DNA from 3 places in the Cellvibrio sp. GW822-FHT04B05 genome. Region 1 is predicted to be linked to each of the others. Evidence: predicted binding sites of a transcription regulator. Region 1 holds the regulator's gene; each other region holds the start of a gene.
What was found. The regulator sigma-54, encoded in region 1, starts transcription at its own class of promoters, with help from an activator protein. The targets are predictions, from matches to a motif close to TGGCACANNNNTTGCNNT.
Positions count from the first base shown of each region.

Region 2: the regulator sigma-54 is predicted to act here: its motif matches at 1,672-1,689, upstream of AC1RJL_RS01795 (pilin).
Region 3: the regulator sigma-54 is predicted to act here: its motif matches at 2,220-2,237, upstream of AC1RJL_RS12285 (PEP-CTERM sorting domain-containing protein).

Region 1 is NZ_JBXAMU010000001.1:553,922-559,553, forward strand. It holds gene rapZ (RNase adapter RapZ) at 1-127, opposite strand, end outside; gene ptsN (PTS IIA-like nitrogen regulatory protein PtsN) at 139-591, opposite strand; gene hpf (ribosome hibernation-promoting factor, HPF/YfiA family) at 688-978, opposite strand; gene AC1RJL_RS02220 (RNA polymerase factor sigma-54) at 1,123-2,778, opposite strand; gene lptB (LPS export ABC transporter ATP-binding protein) at 2,983-3,708, opposite strand; gene lptA (lipopolysaccharide transport periplasmic protein LptA) at 3,715-4,344, opposite strand; gene lptC (LPS export ABC transporter periplasmic protein LptC) at 4,331-4,942, opposite strand; gene AC1RJL_RS02240 (KdsC family phosphatase) at 4,946-5,488, opposite strand; gene AC1RJL_RS02245 (KpsF/GutQ family sugar-phosphate isomerase) at 5,539-5,632, opposite strand, start outside.
Region 2 is NZ_JBXAMU010000001.1:449,038-454,669, reverse strand. It holds gene nadC (carboxylating nicotinate-nucleotide diphosphorylase) at 184-1,038, shown strand; gene AC1RJL_RS01795 (pilin) at 1,103-1,642, opposite strand; gene tfpZ (TfpX/TfpZ family type IV pilin accessory protein) at 1,793-2,527, opposite strand; gene AC1RJL_RS01785 (pilin) at 2,599-3,135, opposite strand; gene pilB (type IV-A pilus assembly ATPase PilB) at 3,455-5,182, shown strand; gene AC1RJL_RS01775 (type II secretion system F family protein) at 5,187-5,632, shown strand, end outside.
Region 3 is NZ_JBXAMU010000003.1:559,950-565,581, forward strand. It holds gene AC1RJL_RS12275 (serine/threonine protein kinase) at 5-988, opposite strand; gene AC1RJL_RS12280 (ParA family protein) at 1,245-2,006, shown strand; gene AC1RJL_RS12285 (PEP-CTERM sorting domain-containing protein) at 2,339-3,334, shown strand; gene AC1RJL_RS12290 (tetratricopeptide repeat protein) at 3,414-5,240, shown strand; gene AC1RJL_RS12295 (tetratricopeptide repeat protein) at 5,281-5,632, shown strand, end outside.

The DNA of each region.
Region 1 (5,632 bases):
GGGCCACCAGTGCGGGCAATAGGCTGACAGGCAGGTTATCGATACAGTTAAACCCCACATCCTCAAGGACATGCAGTGCTGTACTTTTACCTGAGCCGGAAAGGCCGCTGACAATCACCAGATGCATAATTGGTCCTGTTAAGGAGCGGCGAGTGCCGCTTGGTAGAGCGCTTCATTGCTTTTGGCGGCGCGCAGGGTTTGGCGATAATCGGCATTATTCAAAGCTGCGGCAAGTGCCGCGAGGGTTTGCAAATGTTCGCTATGGGCATCTTCCGGCACTAACATGGCAAACAATATATCGACGGGTTGTGAGTCGATTGCATCAAAATCAATCGGGTCTATCAACGTGATCAGCGCCCCGACGGTGCCGTTGCAATGTTCAGCGCGGCAGTGGGGAATGGCGATACCGTGGCCAATGCCGGTCGAGCCCAGACGTTCGCGGCCAATCAGGCGGCGAAATAAATCATCGGCATCAATTTCGGGAATGTCCTGCGCAATGGTGTTGGCTAGCAACTCCAGCGCGCGTTTTTTACTGCCGCCTTCGACACCGCAGAGGGTTCGGCGAGGGGTGATCAGATTTTGAATTTGCATGACTGGGTGATGCCGGGCATCTCTCGCTGGATAATGTGGTCATCGCTTATGGCGATGACAGCACAGGTTCAGTTAACAGGTTGGTGCATGCGCCGATTAGCGATGGCTGCGCATTTTTTCTTTGTGTTTAATTAATTGGCGATCAAGCTTATCGGTCAGTAAATCGATTGCGGCGTAAAGATCGTCATGGGACGCGTCGGCATGTACATCTTTGCCGCTTACGTGAATGGTGGCTTCTGCCTTTTGAATAAGTTTGTCGACTGAGAGGATAACGTGTGTGCTGGTGATGCGATCGTGATGATGGGTCAGGCGCTCCAGTTTACTGGTGACATACTCTTTCATTGAATCGGTAACTTCTACATGGCGACCGCTGATATTTATTTGCATAGATACTTCCTCTCGCTAGAAATAAAACAGTTGCAACCTGCACAACCTCTATTACATCTGTGAATTTATGATCCGAACTTTATTCAATATTCAACATTCAACTACATTCGAAAAACCGTCGCACTACAAGTGACCAGTAATGTATTAAATAGTTTTACGCTCGTTCGACGGTGGAATATTGAGGGACTCGCGATATTTCGCAATGGTACGGCGCGCCACTTGAATACCTTGCTCGGCGAGCAGATCGGTAATTTTGCTGTCGCTCAAAGGTTTTTTGGGGTTTTCTGCGCTCACCAATTTTTTAATAATCGCGCGAATCGCAGTTGATGAGCATTCGCCGCCACTATCAGTACTTACGTGGCTGGAGAAGAAATATTTCAGCTCAAAAATCCCTTGCGGTGTATGCATATATTTCTGCGTGGTGACACGCGAAATAGTAGACTCATGCATTTCTACAATTTCAGCAATATCGTGTAGCACCAATGGCTTCATTGCTTCAGGACCGTAGTCCAGGAAGCCGCGTTGTTTTTCCACAATACAACTCGCTACTTTCAGCAAGGTTTCATTGCGGCTCTGCAAGCTCTTCAGGAACCAGCGTGCTTCTTGCAGGTTATCTTTGAGGAAGGTGTTGTCAGTGCTGGAATCGGCGCGCTTCACCATAGAAGCATAGTCCGAATTAATCCGCAGGCGTGGTGCAATATCCGGATTTAGTTCAACTATCCAGCGGCCATCACGTTTTTCAACAAACACGTCGGGAATAACATATTCCGTGTCGCCGCTCGCAATCATATCGCCCGGGCGCGGATTCAAGCTTTGGATTAGCGCTACAGCGATGCTGAGTTCTGCTTCCTTGAGTTTGGTGCGGCGCATTAACTGGCGATAATCGCGGCTGCCGAGTATTGGTAAATATTGCCTGGCGATTAACTTGGCTGAATCCAGGAATGGCGTTTTAGGATCGAGTTGTTGCAGTTGCACCAGCAGGCATTCGGAGAGATTTTGGCTGCACACGCCGCAGGGGTCGAATTGTTGCAGGCGGTGTTGTACCGCTTCGACTTCATCGAGTTCAAGCTCTTCGAAATCGCCGCGCATACCTTCAAAAATTTCTTCGACGGTGATGGATAGCATGCCACTGGGTTCTACCGCATCGATAATGGCCATCGCCAATACGCGGTCGCGATCCGACATAGGTGTCAGGTTCAGTTGCCACATCAAATGATCGTAGAGTGAGTCAGTAGCCGCGCGACGGCTTTCGAAGTCATTGTCTTCGTTGTCGTAATTGCTTGAGCTGCTGCTGGATGAGGATTGGTAAACGTCATCCCAACTGGTGTCTACCGGCAAATCGCTGGGGATTGATTCATTCCATTCGCCATTGTCAGTGCTAAAACTATCTCCGTCGCCATAGACATCGGAATCGCCGAAGGATTCGCTTTCACCAAAGCTTTCGCCCTCGCCAAAACTTTCACCTTCCGAATAGCTATTGCTCTCGGCGTAATTATTATCGGCGGTGGCGGAGTAACTTTCGCTGGCAGTGAAATCAGTGCCATTATCGGCGCCGGCTTCGGCAGCAATTTCCAGTTGACGGGTGTAATCCGCTTTATCTAACTCACTGCCTTCATATTCGTTGGCGGCGCTGGGCGAATCAAAAGCTTCTTCGATCTCCAACATTGGATTGGACTCGAGTGCTTCCTGGATTTCTTGTTGCAAGTCTAACGTCGATAATTGCAGCAAGCGGATCGCCTGCTGCAATTGCGGAGTCATGGTCAGCTGTTGGCCGAGTTTAAGCTGGAGAGATTGCTTCATTATGTGAACGACAAACCCTTATAACGCAGGATGGAAAACATCAGTTATGTGGAGTTTAGTCAGGGTTGGCCGCGCAAGCAATAAGCTTAAGCAAGCTTTATGCCTAATGGGCAAAGATTGTTACTTGTCAAGTCGTTTATGTGGGGTCTATTGTGCTGGTGACGGGCGGTCGGTAACACTTAAGGCGACTAGTTAAAGAGGTGTTTACAAGCGGAAATTTTCACCCAGATAGACTTGGCGCACTTTGCTGTTGCTTAGCACTGTCTCGGCATCGCCTTCGGCAATGATATGGCCTTCACTGACAATATAAGCGGTTTCGCAAATATCCAGCGTCTCACGCACATTGTGATCGGTGATAAGCACACCGATACCGCGATCTTTCAGATGGCGGACAATCTCCTTGATGTCATTCACCGAAATAGGGTCAACACCGGCAAAGGGTTCATCGAGCAGGATGAACTTGGGGTCGGTCGCCAATGCGCGGGCAATTTCTACCCGGCGGCGTTCACCACCGGACAGCGCCATACCCAAGCTGTCGCGGATATGGGTGATGTGAAATTCATTCAACAACGATTCAAGCTTTTGCTGGCGCTGTTGACGGTCGAGATCATGACGTGTTTCAAGGATCGCCATAATATTATCGGCGACCGTCAGCTTGCGGAAAATCGATGCTTCTTGCGGCAAATAACCAATACCGGCGCGGGCGCGGCCGTGAATCGGTAGCTGGGTAATATCGCGGTCATCGATCAACACGGTGCCATTATCAGCGGGAACCAGGCCGGCAATCATATAAAAACAGGTGGTTTTACCGGCGCCGTTGGGGCCGAGCAAGCCGACGATGCGGCCGCTTTCCACGGTGATCGAAACATCAATTACAACCTGGCGTTTTTTGTAACTTTTGGCGAGATGGCGCGCGTGCAAGCTGGGCATAAGGTATCAGTCTGATGATGCGGTTGATGAGGCGGCGGACGAACTGGCTGATGCCGGGCTTTGGGACTGGCTTGGCGAAATAATCTTGATGTCGTCACCGGCTTTGCCACCTTTGGGTGGAATTACGATTTCAATGCGCTGGCCACCACCACTGGCGGTATTATTGCCGGCGGCCTTCATTACTTCTTTAACCAGATCGTAGTCGATATGCGGGCCGCTCATGACGGCGCCATTCTGTTCAACGGACGCATTTTCGACCAACAATAAATGCTCGTTGTTCGGCGTGTAAGTAATTTGCTTGGCTGCTGCAGTCACCACACCTTGATCTTTTTCCGGTTGTTGCTGGAAACGGGCGGGGCTTCCGGTGGCAATCATTTTCTCGACGCTGCTGTCGGAGTTGGTATGAATCACGATGGAGTCCGCCGAAATCACCAGCGACCCCTGGGTAATTTTTACCGATCCGGTATAAGTGGCCACGCCGTTTTTCTGGTCGACTGTCAAGTTGTCGGCTGAGCCGCGAATAGTTTCATTTTTGTCAGTGGGCAAGGCATAGGTAGCGACGCTGTAACTGGCGATGAGTGCGGTTAGCGCGAGCGCGACTGGCGATAATGTAAAACGGAATTTAGCGGGGATCATAAACAGCCTTAACCTGGGACTTTAACTGAAGCCGACTCTGCGCCAGGTCGGCATCCATACCTTTTGCATCTATCTGACCTTTAGCGCTGCGCATCTTAACAGCTTTGTCAGTTTCCGCGAATTGTTCACGGGGGCGCACATGCAGTTCGCTGGTGGTAATTTGGATCAAGCCCTGGGACGGAGTCTGTTGTTGGATAAGAACATTTTCGAGCAGGCGAATCAATTGACCGTTGCCCTCACTGCGTCCGATAGTGGCAGTTACTAACCAGGGCGCATTGGAATCGGCATCATGGAAAGCCATATTAGGCTGCTCGATCAAGGTGTAATCAGTGTCTGACGGCACATCCGGATTCATTTGGTAATGGGTGACTTGGGGAGTCGTCAACTGGTAATGCAATTTACCTTGCACATCAAATTCGCGCGTCTCCACTTCCTTCATATAAATCTGCGGGAAGCCGCTGGGCTCATATTCATAACCAACCACATCTACTTTCTGGCGCAGCGAAAAAGCAAAAAAGCAGAGGACTAAAGCAAATGCCACCAGCCACGGAACAGGCACGTATTGAGGAATTTTTTGGGCGCGTTCCAAAAGTTTCATTGCTTAGTGTTCACCCTTGATTGCCAGATAAGATGCCAGCATTACGTCGAAAGTATCCTGCGCCTGCATGATTAAATCACAAGCTGCGCGTACTGCGCCTTCACCACCGCGCTCGCGGCTTTGCCAATGTGCGCGGGCGGCTACACTAACGTGGGCATTAGCAACAGTAAATGCGAGTCCAACACGGGTCATTACTCCCAAATCCGGCCAGTCATCACCCATGAAAGCGATTTCGTCCAATGCGAACGGGTGTTCTTGCAGGATTTCCTGCATGGCCTCCCATTTGTCTTCACGGCCTTGTACCAGCAGGGTAATGCCCAGATCGCTTGCGCGGCGGGCGACCAGATTGCTGGTGCGGCCGGTGATAATGCCTACTTTAACGCCGGTTTTCTGTAACGCCTTGATGCCTTGGCCATCAAGCGTGCTAAACGATTTAAGTTCTTCACCCTGGTTGCCGAAATAAAGGCGGCCATCGGTCAGTACGCCGTCGACATCCAGTAATAGAAGTTTGATGCGCGCGGCGCGTTCGCGTAATTCGGGGTTCATGCAGCGATTCCAGTGCTGCTGATCAATCGCAATTGATCAGCTTTTTTTGATTAAATAATGCCTGCGCGCAGCAAGTCATTGATTTTTACGACACCCACCAACGCTTTTTGTTCGTTGGTGACAAGTAATACGTTAATTTTTGCC
Region 2 (5,632 bases), 100 kb from region 1:
AAGTATAACCAAGGGAAAGGTGCCTTAAGTAGACAAATGATAGGATCGAGAGACATATCACAAAAGGCTATAACCAATGCGGCACCTTAGGGTTTTTTAAGTATGTTTTGGAATTAGACGAAGACTATCACGCCAAAATAATCCATTTTCACTCTCATAGTGTTTAATTATTCGACAGCTGACATGAATATTTTATATAGCAAGAACCTACCCACCCTCGCTAAAGATATAACTGAAATCGTATCGATAGCACTCGCCGAAGATATAGGTGCCGGGGACATCACCGCGCAGCTTATTCCTGACGCACAGATTGCTGAAGCCGATATCATCACCCGCGAAAACTGTATTTTCTGCGGCAAAGCCTGGGTCGAAGAGGTATTCCGCCAGTTCGATCCACAAGTACACATCATATGGCATATAGAGGATGGGCAGGAAGCTATAGCTAACAGCCTGCTCTTCACCCTGCAAGGCAGCGCACGCAGCTTGCTTAGCGGCGAGCGGGCTGCATTAAACTTTGTACAGACCTTGTCTGGCACCGCCACCATCAGCCACCACTACGCATCTTTGGTGGCGCACACAAATGTGAAGTTGCTCGACACACGTAAAACCATCCCCGGTCTGCGCACCGCACAAAAATACGCCGTCGCTTGTGGCGGCTGCCATAATCATCGTATCGGCTTATATGACGCATTCCTGATCAAAGAGAACCACATAGCCGCCAGCGGCGGAATTGCCAATGCAGTTGCAGCAGCGCGAGCCATCGCACCGGGAAAACCGGTTGAAGTAGAAGTGGAAAACTTTATTGAATTGAATCAGGCACTGGAAGCTGGAGCAGATATCGTCATGCTGGATAATTTCAATATTGAAGATATGAAGAAAGCAGTAGCGATTAATGCAGGGCGAGCGAAATTGGAAGCATCGGGAAATATTAACGAGCAAACGTTAATCCCGACGGCGGAAACCGGGGTGGATTTTATTTCTATTGGTGGATTGACGAAGCATTGTCGGGCGGTGGATTTGTCGATGCGGCTACAATAAATTACAGCTTAGGGAATAAACTTTGGCACCACCTGACGCATGAAAATAATCAATAAGTTAAGCTTCAATATCGGCAGTTAGCAGGCAGAAACTTGAATGCAGCCACATGCGCAGCTGTAGTTAAACAACCCCAAACAACAGATCCATTAGCACTCAATCCTGCTGTTGGAATACCTGCCGCACTTATTGTGCCGGCCCCCGGCACTAAACGAATAGGGTTTCCAGCCCCTAATGCAATACCAACTTGATTACGGTAGGTGATACTAATGGTAGCCTCACCTACTGTAACAGCACTCACATCAGCAATGCCATCAATAGCAAGGCTTTGGACGTTCTCAGTTCCATTAACTGGAAATTCATAAGCAAATGACCCAGGATCTGCAGGACCATTCCCGGCGTAGGAAGGAATTGCACCATTACTCCGACTTGCATAGGTTTCTACAACAGCAGTTTTGGCAGCCGATGCCAAACTCAAACCTTCAGAGACCTTACTTCTAATAATGTAATCCTGATAGGCAGGTAAAGCGACCGCACTCAAAATACCAATGATCGCGACCACCATCATTAGCTCAATTAATGTAAAACCTTTCACCTGCTTTTTCATAACTCACCTCTCATTCCCGTTGTAATGAAAGAGCACGACTTATACCAATATAAAAAAAACCAATAAAAACAAATACAAAGAGATAAAGATAAATAAAAAGCTTAAATAAATTTGACAGTAAATATACCCTTGTGACAAAAATTGTTAACACTACTCCCATGGAATCAAATCGACAATTGCAACAATATCTCCCTCCTCACGATTAATTAATACAGTCACTGGTTTTACCTTGCTCATCATCGGTAAAAAGGCATTAGCTTGTGGATACTTTTTTAAAGTTTGTGCAACAAGATCAACAGAATTGTACTTATTCAGGTCTGAAATTGGTCTAGATTTTCCCACCAATGTTTGCATCTCAGCATTTAACTCCACATATAAATCTGGTCGCTGTGGAATATCAATACCTGCAATCAACGCTTCAAATGTCAAATTATTATTTTCCTCTATTCCTGCCGGAGCACGCGCGGCTACCCATTGGGGACCAAACCAGTTCTTGCTTTGAAATTGAAGACTGGCTTTTTCGTAATAAGGATTATCCAATTCATACGACTGCACCAAATCAAACCTATCTACAGAAAATACCAACCATACAGGGCGCCCATTTTCTACTGTCCATAAACCATAAATCAAAGCGGAAAACTGGATCAAACCAATTACAGCCAAATCTATTTTTAAATGCTTTTTCAGTGGATTAGCAACAATTAAAGTCAATACCGGCCCCAAAATCATATCGCACACCAGTAAAATCAAAAAAACTTTGGTAACACCAGTAGCCCTATCTAATGGAGCCGGATACCAATAGTGAAAAACCAGCACCAAACTTAATAATGCAATTACTACGCAAATAAGCAGATGAATAACAAAAGCATGAATACGAAATGTCATTACATTCACCTCAAACTTCTTTCAAAAAAAAACCGCCCGAAGGCGGTTTTTATAACTAGCTAATGAGCCTATTAGAAACGGCAGTTAGCAGGCAAATATTTGAATGCAACCGCAGTCGCGCCAGTTGTCCTGCAACCCCATACAATTGGGGAGCCACTGAGAATTGCAGCAGCAGGAACACCGGCAGTAACAACACCACTACCAGGCTCGAGAAGAATAGGGTTAGCAGCACCCAACGCAGCCGCAACCTGGCCGGCATATGTAATTGAAATTGTTGCTTCAGAGGCAGCAGGAGTAGCGACGTTGGCTATAGCGCTAATAGCAATTCCGCCAACGTTTTCGGTTGCAGCAGGCAATGAGTAACCATAAGAGCCAGCTGCTGGGTCACCCAGAGCAGGCTGGGCAGCAATAGCACCAGTACTACGACTTGAAACAGTATCAACTACAGCTGTTTTTGCCGCAGCTGCCAAAGTTAAACCCTCAGATACTTTTGTACGAATAATATAGTCTTGGTAAGCAGGCAACGCTACTGCAGCCAAAATACCAATGATCGCGACAACGATCATCAATTCGATCAGGGTAAAACCTTGTTGAATAGTTTTTTTCATAATATGACTCCGAAAGATAGGATAGGATCAAACAAACACGAATAGAGTTCAGCAAGCCCCATGCCAAATCGAGACATGGGTGAAAACATGCCCTATCTAACGATTAACCACATACAAAATGCGCTCAACAGAGAAACATCAACGAAAACAGCTTACGCAAACAGACACATAGTGACACTTTTCGTCAATTTTCAATTTTCTAATTCAAAGCAATCCGATGAGCTCAAGCAAGTCCCAAACCAGCTGCTAAAGTTGATGTAATATGCGCACCGAACAGGTAATTTCGTTTAACTAATTTAATACTACTGAATATAAACAAATGAATAATCCAACCCCGGTATCACTTAGTGGTCTCGCACGCAGACTGGTTGCAGATAATATCCTTGATGCAGATTTGGCAACCAAATCAATAACACAAGCGAAAAAAGATAAAATCCCCTTTGTACAACACCTTGTCGCTAATGGTATTTTGGATGCGCGCACTCTTGCCCGGATAGCTTCGGAAGAGTTCGGATCGCCCGTATTTGATCTAGCCGCACTGAATACAGATAGTATTCCCCAAAAGCTGGTTGACGATAAACTCATTCGCAAGCATCACACCCTACCTATTGCCAAACGCGGCAATCGATTATTCCTTGCAGTTACTGACCCCACCGATTTACACGCCCTTGATGAGATTAAATTCAACACGGGTATCAATACAGAAGCCGTTTTAGTTGAGGCAGACAAACTCAAAGCAGCAATCGATAAATATTTAAATGCACAGGAAGAGTCGCTTGGGGATGCTCTTGGTGGCCTGGACGACGACCTGGACGATTTGGACGTTCAATCGGTTGCCGATGCGGCGACTAATGAAGACGCGGGGGCAGAAGCAGATGAAGCACCCATCGTCAAATACATCAATAAAGTATTGCTAGATGCAATCAAGGGAGGTGCATCCGATATTCACTTTGAGCCCTATGAAAAAAGTTATCGAATTAGATTTCGCACTGATGGAGTACTGCATGAAGTTTCTCGCCCGCCGGTAAATCTGGCATTTCGTATGGCGGCACGCTTGAAAGTAATGTCGCAAATGGATATATCTGAACGGCGCCTGCCACAAGATGGCCGGATTAAACTCAAGGTATCCAAAACACGCGCTATTGATTTTCGTGTTAATACCCTGCCGACTTTATTTGGTGAAAAAATTGTGCTGCGTATTCTCGATCCCAGCTCTGCGAAGCTTGGTATTGATGCATTAGGCTATGAGGATACTCAAAAACAGCTTTATATGGATGCCCTCGCACAATCGCAGGGAATGATACTGGTTACTGGTCCGACCGGCAGCGGTAAAACAGTATCACTATATACCGGCCTAAATATTCTCAACACATCCGAAGTCAATATTTCCACAGCGGAAGACCCGGTGGAGATTAATCTTGAAGGTATTAATCAGGTACAGATGAATACCCGCGTAGGCCTCACCTTTGCTGAAGCGTTACGTTCATTCTTACGGCAGGACCCGGATATCATCATGGTGGGTGAGATTCGCGACCTGGAAACAGCTGAGATCGCGATCAAAGCATCGCAAACTGGTCACTTAGTACTATCAACGCTCCATACCAACTCTGCACCAGAGACATTAACTCGCCTGCTTAACATGGGCGTTCCTGCATTTAACGTTGCAACCAGCGTAAGCCTCATTATTGCCCAGCGGCTTGCGCGCCGCTTATGCCCAGCCTGCAAAAAGCCAGCAACAGATATTCCAGCAGACATTCTCACCCAAGAGGGATTTGACGAAATAGGCATACCGCGCGCAGAATTCCAACTCTTCCACCCTGTTGGTTGTGAAAAATGCAATGGTGGTTATAAAGGACGCTTAGGTGTATATGAAGTAGTTCGCATCACCCCACTGATTGCCAACCTTATAATGGAAGGCGGCAATTCCCTCCAGATTGCACGCGCAGCAAAAGAAGCAGGCTTCAATAATCTACGGGTATCCGCATTGCGCAAAGTAGCAATAGGACTAACAAGCCTCGAAGAGGCCAACCGAGTCACCAAGGATTAATCCTATGGCATTAACATCAACAGCAAAGTCAGCTAATGTAGCTGCCAAATCAAAAACTGCGGTAAAGCCTAAGCAGATTACGACAATCAACACTTATGTATACAAGGGTGTTGATAAAAAGGGTAATAAGATTCAAGGAGAAGTTAATGGAGGTAGCCCAACTATCGTAAAAACTTTGCTGGCAAAGCAAGGAATTAGTGTCAAGTCAGTATCGAAAAAAGGTAAACCTTTATTTGGGTCAAGCGGCAAAGCAATCAAACCAGCAGATATTGCTGTTTTTTCTCGCCAAATGGCAACAATGATGAAAGCTGGTGTGCCTTTGGTTCAAGCATTTGACATTGTGGCAGATGGCCTAGAGAACCCCAACTTACGCAAGCTTGTCCTTAGTATTCGTGACAGTGTGGCTGCTGGCGGTGGTTTCGCTAATTCACTTCGAGAGCATCCAAAATA
Region 3 (5,632 bases), on a different contig from region 1:
AACATCAATAAATGACCAGTGGTGGTTCATTGAGCGCGGCCAGTTGTTCGCGCAATTCCAGGATATGTTCACCCCAATAGCGCTCGGTATTAAACCAGGGAAAATGCCGTGGAAACGCTGGGTCAGCCCAACGCCGCGCCAGCCAGGCGCTGTAATGCATTATACGCAGGCTACGCAATGCTTCGATTAATGGCAGTTCGGCCAGGTCAAAATCGCAAAATTCGCGGTAGCCTTCAAGCACTTCCGCCAGCTGCAAGGTCTGCTGCTCGCGTTCACCGGACAGCAACATCCACAAATCCTGAATCGCCGGCCCCATACGTGCATCGTCGAAGTCGACGAAATGCGGTACATCTTCGCGCCATAAAATATTGCCTGGATGGCAGTCGCCATGCAGGCGGATTGGTGTGTAATCCACCCGGCTAAACAGGGTTTCGCAACGCGCTAATAAATCGGCACCAAGAGTGCGATAGGATTCGCGCAAGCTGGCGGGGATAAAGTCGTTGCCGAGCAAAAAGTCGTAGCTGTCGCGGCCAAAGGTCTGGATATCCAATGCCGGGCGATGGGCAAACGGGCGCGCCTGTCCCAGTGCATGGATACGTCCGAGTGTGCGGCCCAGGCTTAGCAATGCATCAAAGTCATCGAGATTAGGCGCGTGGCCGCCCTGGCGTGGATAAAGTGCAAAACGAAACCCCTGGAATTCGCGCAGCGTTCTGCCTTCCTCATCCGCCAGTGGTGGCACCACTGAAATTTCCAAATCCTTTAGCGCCTGGGTGAGTTCATGCTCCTCCAGAATCTGCGCATCGCTCCAGCGCTCGGGGCGATAAAACTTGGCGATCAATGGACTCGCCCCTTCAATCCCCACCTGGTAAACGCGGTTTTCATAACTATTGAGCGCGAGAATGCGGGCATCGGTCAGGACGCCGGTGCTATCAATCGCATCCAGCACCATATCGGGCGTGAGGAGTTCGTAAGGATGGGGTTGGGTCATAACCGCTGCTCGCTGAAGTGAGCGGCGATTGTACCTCTCGCCAGGCATTCGCGCTCGGATAAGCGTGTCATCGCATTACCGATAACAAACAGTCGTGCTTTCCACAAACAACGGCGTATAAATTTTGAAGGATTCGTATAAAAATGCTACAAGTTAATACTTGTTTACCGATTGTTTTGCATCCCAATAAAAACAGGCTCCATTGCGCGCATCATTTTACGCTGAAGCGCACCGCCTCAAAATGAATAGGACTGTCATGATCAAGATCGCTTTTTATAACCTCAAGGGTGGCGTGGGTAAAACCACAACTGCAGTAAATATGGCTTACCTGGCCGCCGCGGCCAAAAAGAATGTGATCTTGTGGGATCTGGACCCGCAAGCCGCCGCCAGCTGGTTTTGCCAGCAAGAGCCGGATTCCGCCAAGGCGATCAAATTGTTCAGCAAGGGCAAATCCATCGGCGAGATGGAGCTATACAGTCCTTATCCGCATTTGATGCTAATCCCTGCCGACCTCAGCCTGCGCAGCCTGGACAGCGAATTCGATGAGCTGAGCAAAGACAAAAAATTCCTCAAACAACTGCTCAAACCTTTAAGCGAAAAAGCTGACATCCTGATTTTTGACTGCCCGCCGACACTGTCGCCCAGCGTTGAACAGCTTTTGTTGGAAGTGGATATCTTATTAATCCCGATGATTCCCAGCCCATTATCTATCCGTGCGATGGAACAAGTGGTTGAATTTCTGAAAGGCAAAAAATCAGCGCCTGAACGTATTGTCGGTTTTTTTAATCAGGTCGATATGCGCCGCCGCTTGCATCATGAGGCCATCGACAACAGCAAAAAAATGCCGGTTCCCATGCTCAAGACTTACATTCCCAACGACTCTGCCGTCGAACAAATGGGGCTGCGTCGCGCGCCACTAACCAGTTACAATCAGCGCAGTCGCGCGGCACTCGCTTACATCGATATGTGGAAAGAAATTGCCCGCTTGTTGAAAGCAGCCGCAAAAGAGAGTGCTTGATTGCGCGTCGGATTTATTTGCTACGCATTATTTTTAAAAAAATGCCATGGTTAATTGCCGGGCATGTTTCTATATTTATTTTTTGTATTACTTCTCCCCTCTTAAACCCGCCTCCGCCAGATCATATTTCGGCTGTTGTTTTTCTTTACACTTTGTCGCATAAAAATTCTTAAATAATTTGTATTTAATTGAATTTTAATACTTTTTTTATTATGGCATTTTATGTGCTCTTAGCTGCTCCGGTCATATCGACCTAGTGCAACTATACGAGGGATCTTCCGTAGGATGGTTGCGTTTCTTAAATTCCATAATTCACATATAGGAGAAGACTTATGGATATCAATTTTAAAGGCATGTTACGTAGCTTGTTCGTAATAGCCGCTATCGTGGGCACATCGAACGCTAGTGCAAGCTTGGCACCTTTCCAGTCATTTGTAGGCAAGTATGCGATGTCGACAGATGGTTTTGGTTCGATTAGCGAAGCAGGAGTTATTTCAGCTTCTGTTCCAGCAGGGTCTACTGTTGTTGCTGCTTATTTGTATTCTGCAACCAATACTACCAATAATGTTCCTGCGGTAACGCTTGATGGTAACCTGGTTTCATTTGGCCCTGCAGTTTCGAATACTACTGCTTGCTGTAACCTGAAGTCCTACCGCGCTGATGTTACCAGTCTGGTTGCAGCAGTGATCAACGGTGGTAGTGGCGGTATTTATAATTTTAATATTACCGAGGGCAATGCGTATTACTCGGAGATTGATGGTGAAGCTTTGGTGGTGGTTTACAGCAACCCGGCATTGCCTGAAGCAACTGTTGGTCTGTTGGATGGTTTTGCATCTGTAACCGGCGATACTACCAATATTAATTTTGCTACCCCACTGAACCCGGCTGACCCAGGTTTCTTTGCTGAACTGTCTTTGGGAATTTCTTTCAGCTGCTGCGATAACCAGCGCTCAACAATCAAAGTTAATGGTCTGCTGTTAACTGAAAATGCGGGTAACTATGATGATGGTGAGCAGCTTTCGAATGGTTCCTTGATCACTGTCGGCGGTTTTGATGATGCACTTTCATCAGGTGGCGACTCTTACGCGAACGACCGCGAGCGTTATAATCTTGCCAGCTTCGTAGCTGCCGGTGATACCACTATTAAAGTGGATACTTTCAATGACTCTCAAGATGACAACATCTTCTTCGCCGGCTTCTATGTTTCCGGTAAGGCAGGTATCAACGAAGAGCCGCCAACTGAAGTACCTGAGCCAGGTTCATTGTTGTTACTGTTGCTCGGTGTAGCAGCATTGTTGTTTGGACGCAAAAGAGAGCTTTTCTCTTAATTGTTGTTTATGCACAAATTCTGTGTATTACTAAATGGAGCGCTTTGCGCTCCATTTTTTTACTTAAAAGGATCTATAAATGCAAATTGTTAACCGGCTTTGTTTATTAGTGTTCTGCTATGGATTTATCTCGGCTCCTGCAAATGCGGCACTATCCAAGGATAACTTACAAGGGTTTCTGAGTTCCCAGGAAATCCACTCTGCGGAATATTCAAAAGCGGTCGCTAATTTAAGGGCAGGAGCATATGGTGATGCGCGTGCGGAAGCAGAAAAGATAATAGCCAACAGGCCAGAAAAGTATCCAGCGCATCTTCTTTTAGTTCTGGCATATCTCGGCAGCGAAGATTTTTCCTTGATTGAAAAACATTTACTGGAAGTGGAGCGAAACCTTCCACAACTGGCTCCTGCATTGCGGGAGAATTTGTTTCGCGCGTTAAGAAATGAAAGCAGGTATTTCCGCGCGCTTGCAATGGTTGATAATTTGGATGTGGCTCAGCGTAGTGCACAACTTAATTTGGATATCGGCAGGGTCTATATTGCGCAGTCACGATATGACGAGGCTGTACGCTCGCTGTCCCGGGCGTTGGCTAAAAATAATGCGTTGGCCGATGCGCATTATGAGTTAGGTCGGGTTCGAATTATTCAGGGGGATTACCAGAATGCCCTGGATGAATTTTCTATCGTTGCTAAAGCCGGTAATTCTTCCGACCACCTTTATCAGTTGATCGGTGCATCTTATTTAGGTCTTGGAAAGTACCAGGAAGCGTTGCAAACATTTAATAAAATCATAAAAAATAATCCGGATGATGTGTTGTCCCAACTTAACATCGGGATAGTCCAGTTGCATTTAAAACACTATGATCAAGCACTTACTCATTTAGTCGCATCCCAGAAAAAAGATAAAACGGCAGATTCCATTACAGCACAATTATTAGCGTTGGCCGCATTAAATAAAAAAGCTGATGCCACATTAATTCTCCCTGGGTTGAGTCAGGAATTGACTGCTGATCCGTTACTTCAGTTGGCGGCATTAGCGTTAGGGAATGCCGAGATAACTTCGCAATCGCGTGAAGCTATCGGGAAAATATTTCCTGATATCTATTTTATTAAGCCTGCCGAGTTAACTTTCTTAGCCGCCAATGCGCAAAAAGTTGCGTTGGCCGCGCTCTTGTATAAACAGGGAATGTATGCGGCGGTCGGTGAAATTTATGCTAAAGAAGGTGAGCAAAAAGTACACCCTTGGCTAAGTTTGGTTTATGCCCGATCGCAAATAAAAACCAATCAAACAGAGCAGGCAATTGCGACTTATCTCAAGCTGGGGCGTGACTATCCCGCGTTGGTTTCTCCCAAATTGGAATTGGCTGAAGCCTACTACCACCAGAAAAAATATGCTGCTGCTATCGATATCTACAAGTTGCTACCAGTGGATTCAAATATTGAGTGGAAATTGCAACTGGGTAATTTGTATAACGCTAACCAACAATATGAGCTTGCCATTAAGGCTTACACTGAAGCATTGGCTATCCAACATGATCCCTACATAGTGAACCAGATTGCCGCAACCTATTCCGAGCGAATGGAGCAGCCGGCGAAGGCAATAAAGTTTATCAATGAGGCAACAAGCATCACCCCACAGTCGCCATTGATTTGGGACACTTTGGGATGGGCTTACTACAATGTTAACGACCTTAAGCAGTCACTCGCTGCCTACCAAAAATTATTGGGAGCTACGGGAAATAACCAGTCGCCAGAAACATTTTCTAAAATGGGTCGTGCATACGAGAAAAATGGTGATATAAAGCAAAGCCGCATTCTTTATGAAATGGCATTAAATACCGGGCACGACTTTGAGGATGAAGCATTTACCAGAAATAAGCTGGCCGAGTTGGATGCTCGTTCCCGATAAGCCCGATCCTTATTGAATCTATTGGAGAGCCTTGTTGCGCATGATTAAGTGTATTTATGTTTCGCTCCTGATTGTTGCTGTATCTGCGTTTACAGGGTGTGCCACCCATACCCAATCGCCACCGCCGCCGGCAGAAGAAAAGCCCATCGTAGTTCCTCCTGCTGAGCCCGCTGTGGTAACACCTCCGGCGGTTGTGGTGCCTAAGCCAGCGCCAGTAGTGACGCCGCCTAATCCGGCGGTGCAGAGTTTGGCACGGCAGGCACGCAGCCAGTATGAGGCGCGTGATTATCAGGGAGCTATCGCAACGGCCGAGCGCGGTTTACGCATCGAGCGTCGCGCTGCTGATCTGTATCTCGTGCTTGCGCAAAGCTACGTGCAGTTAGCTTTACCGG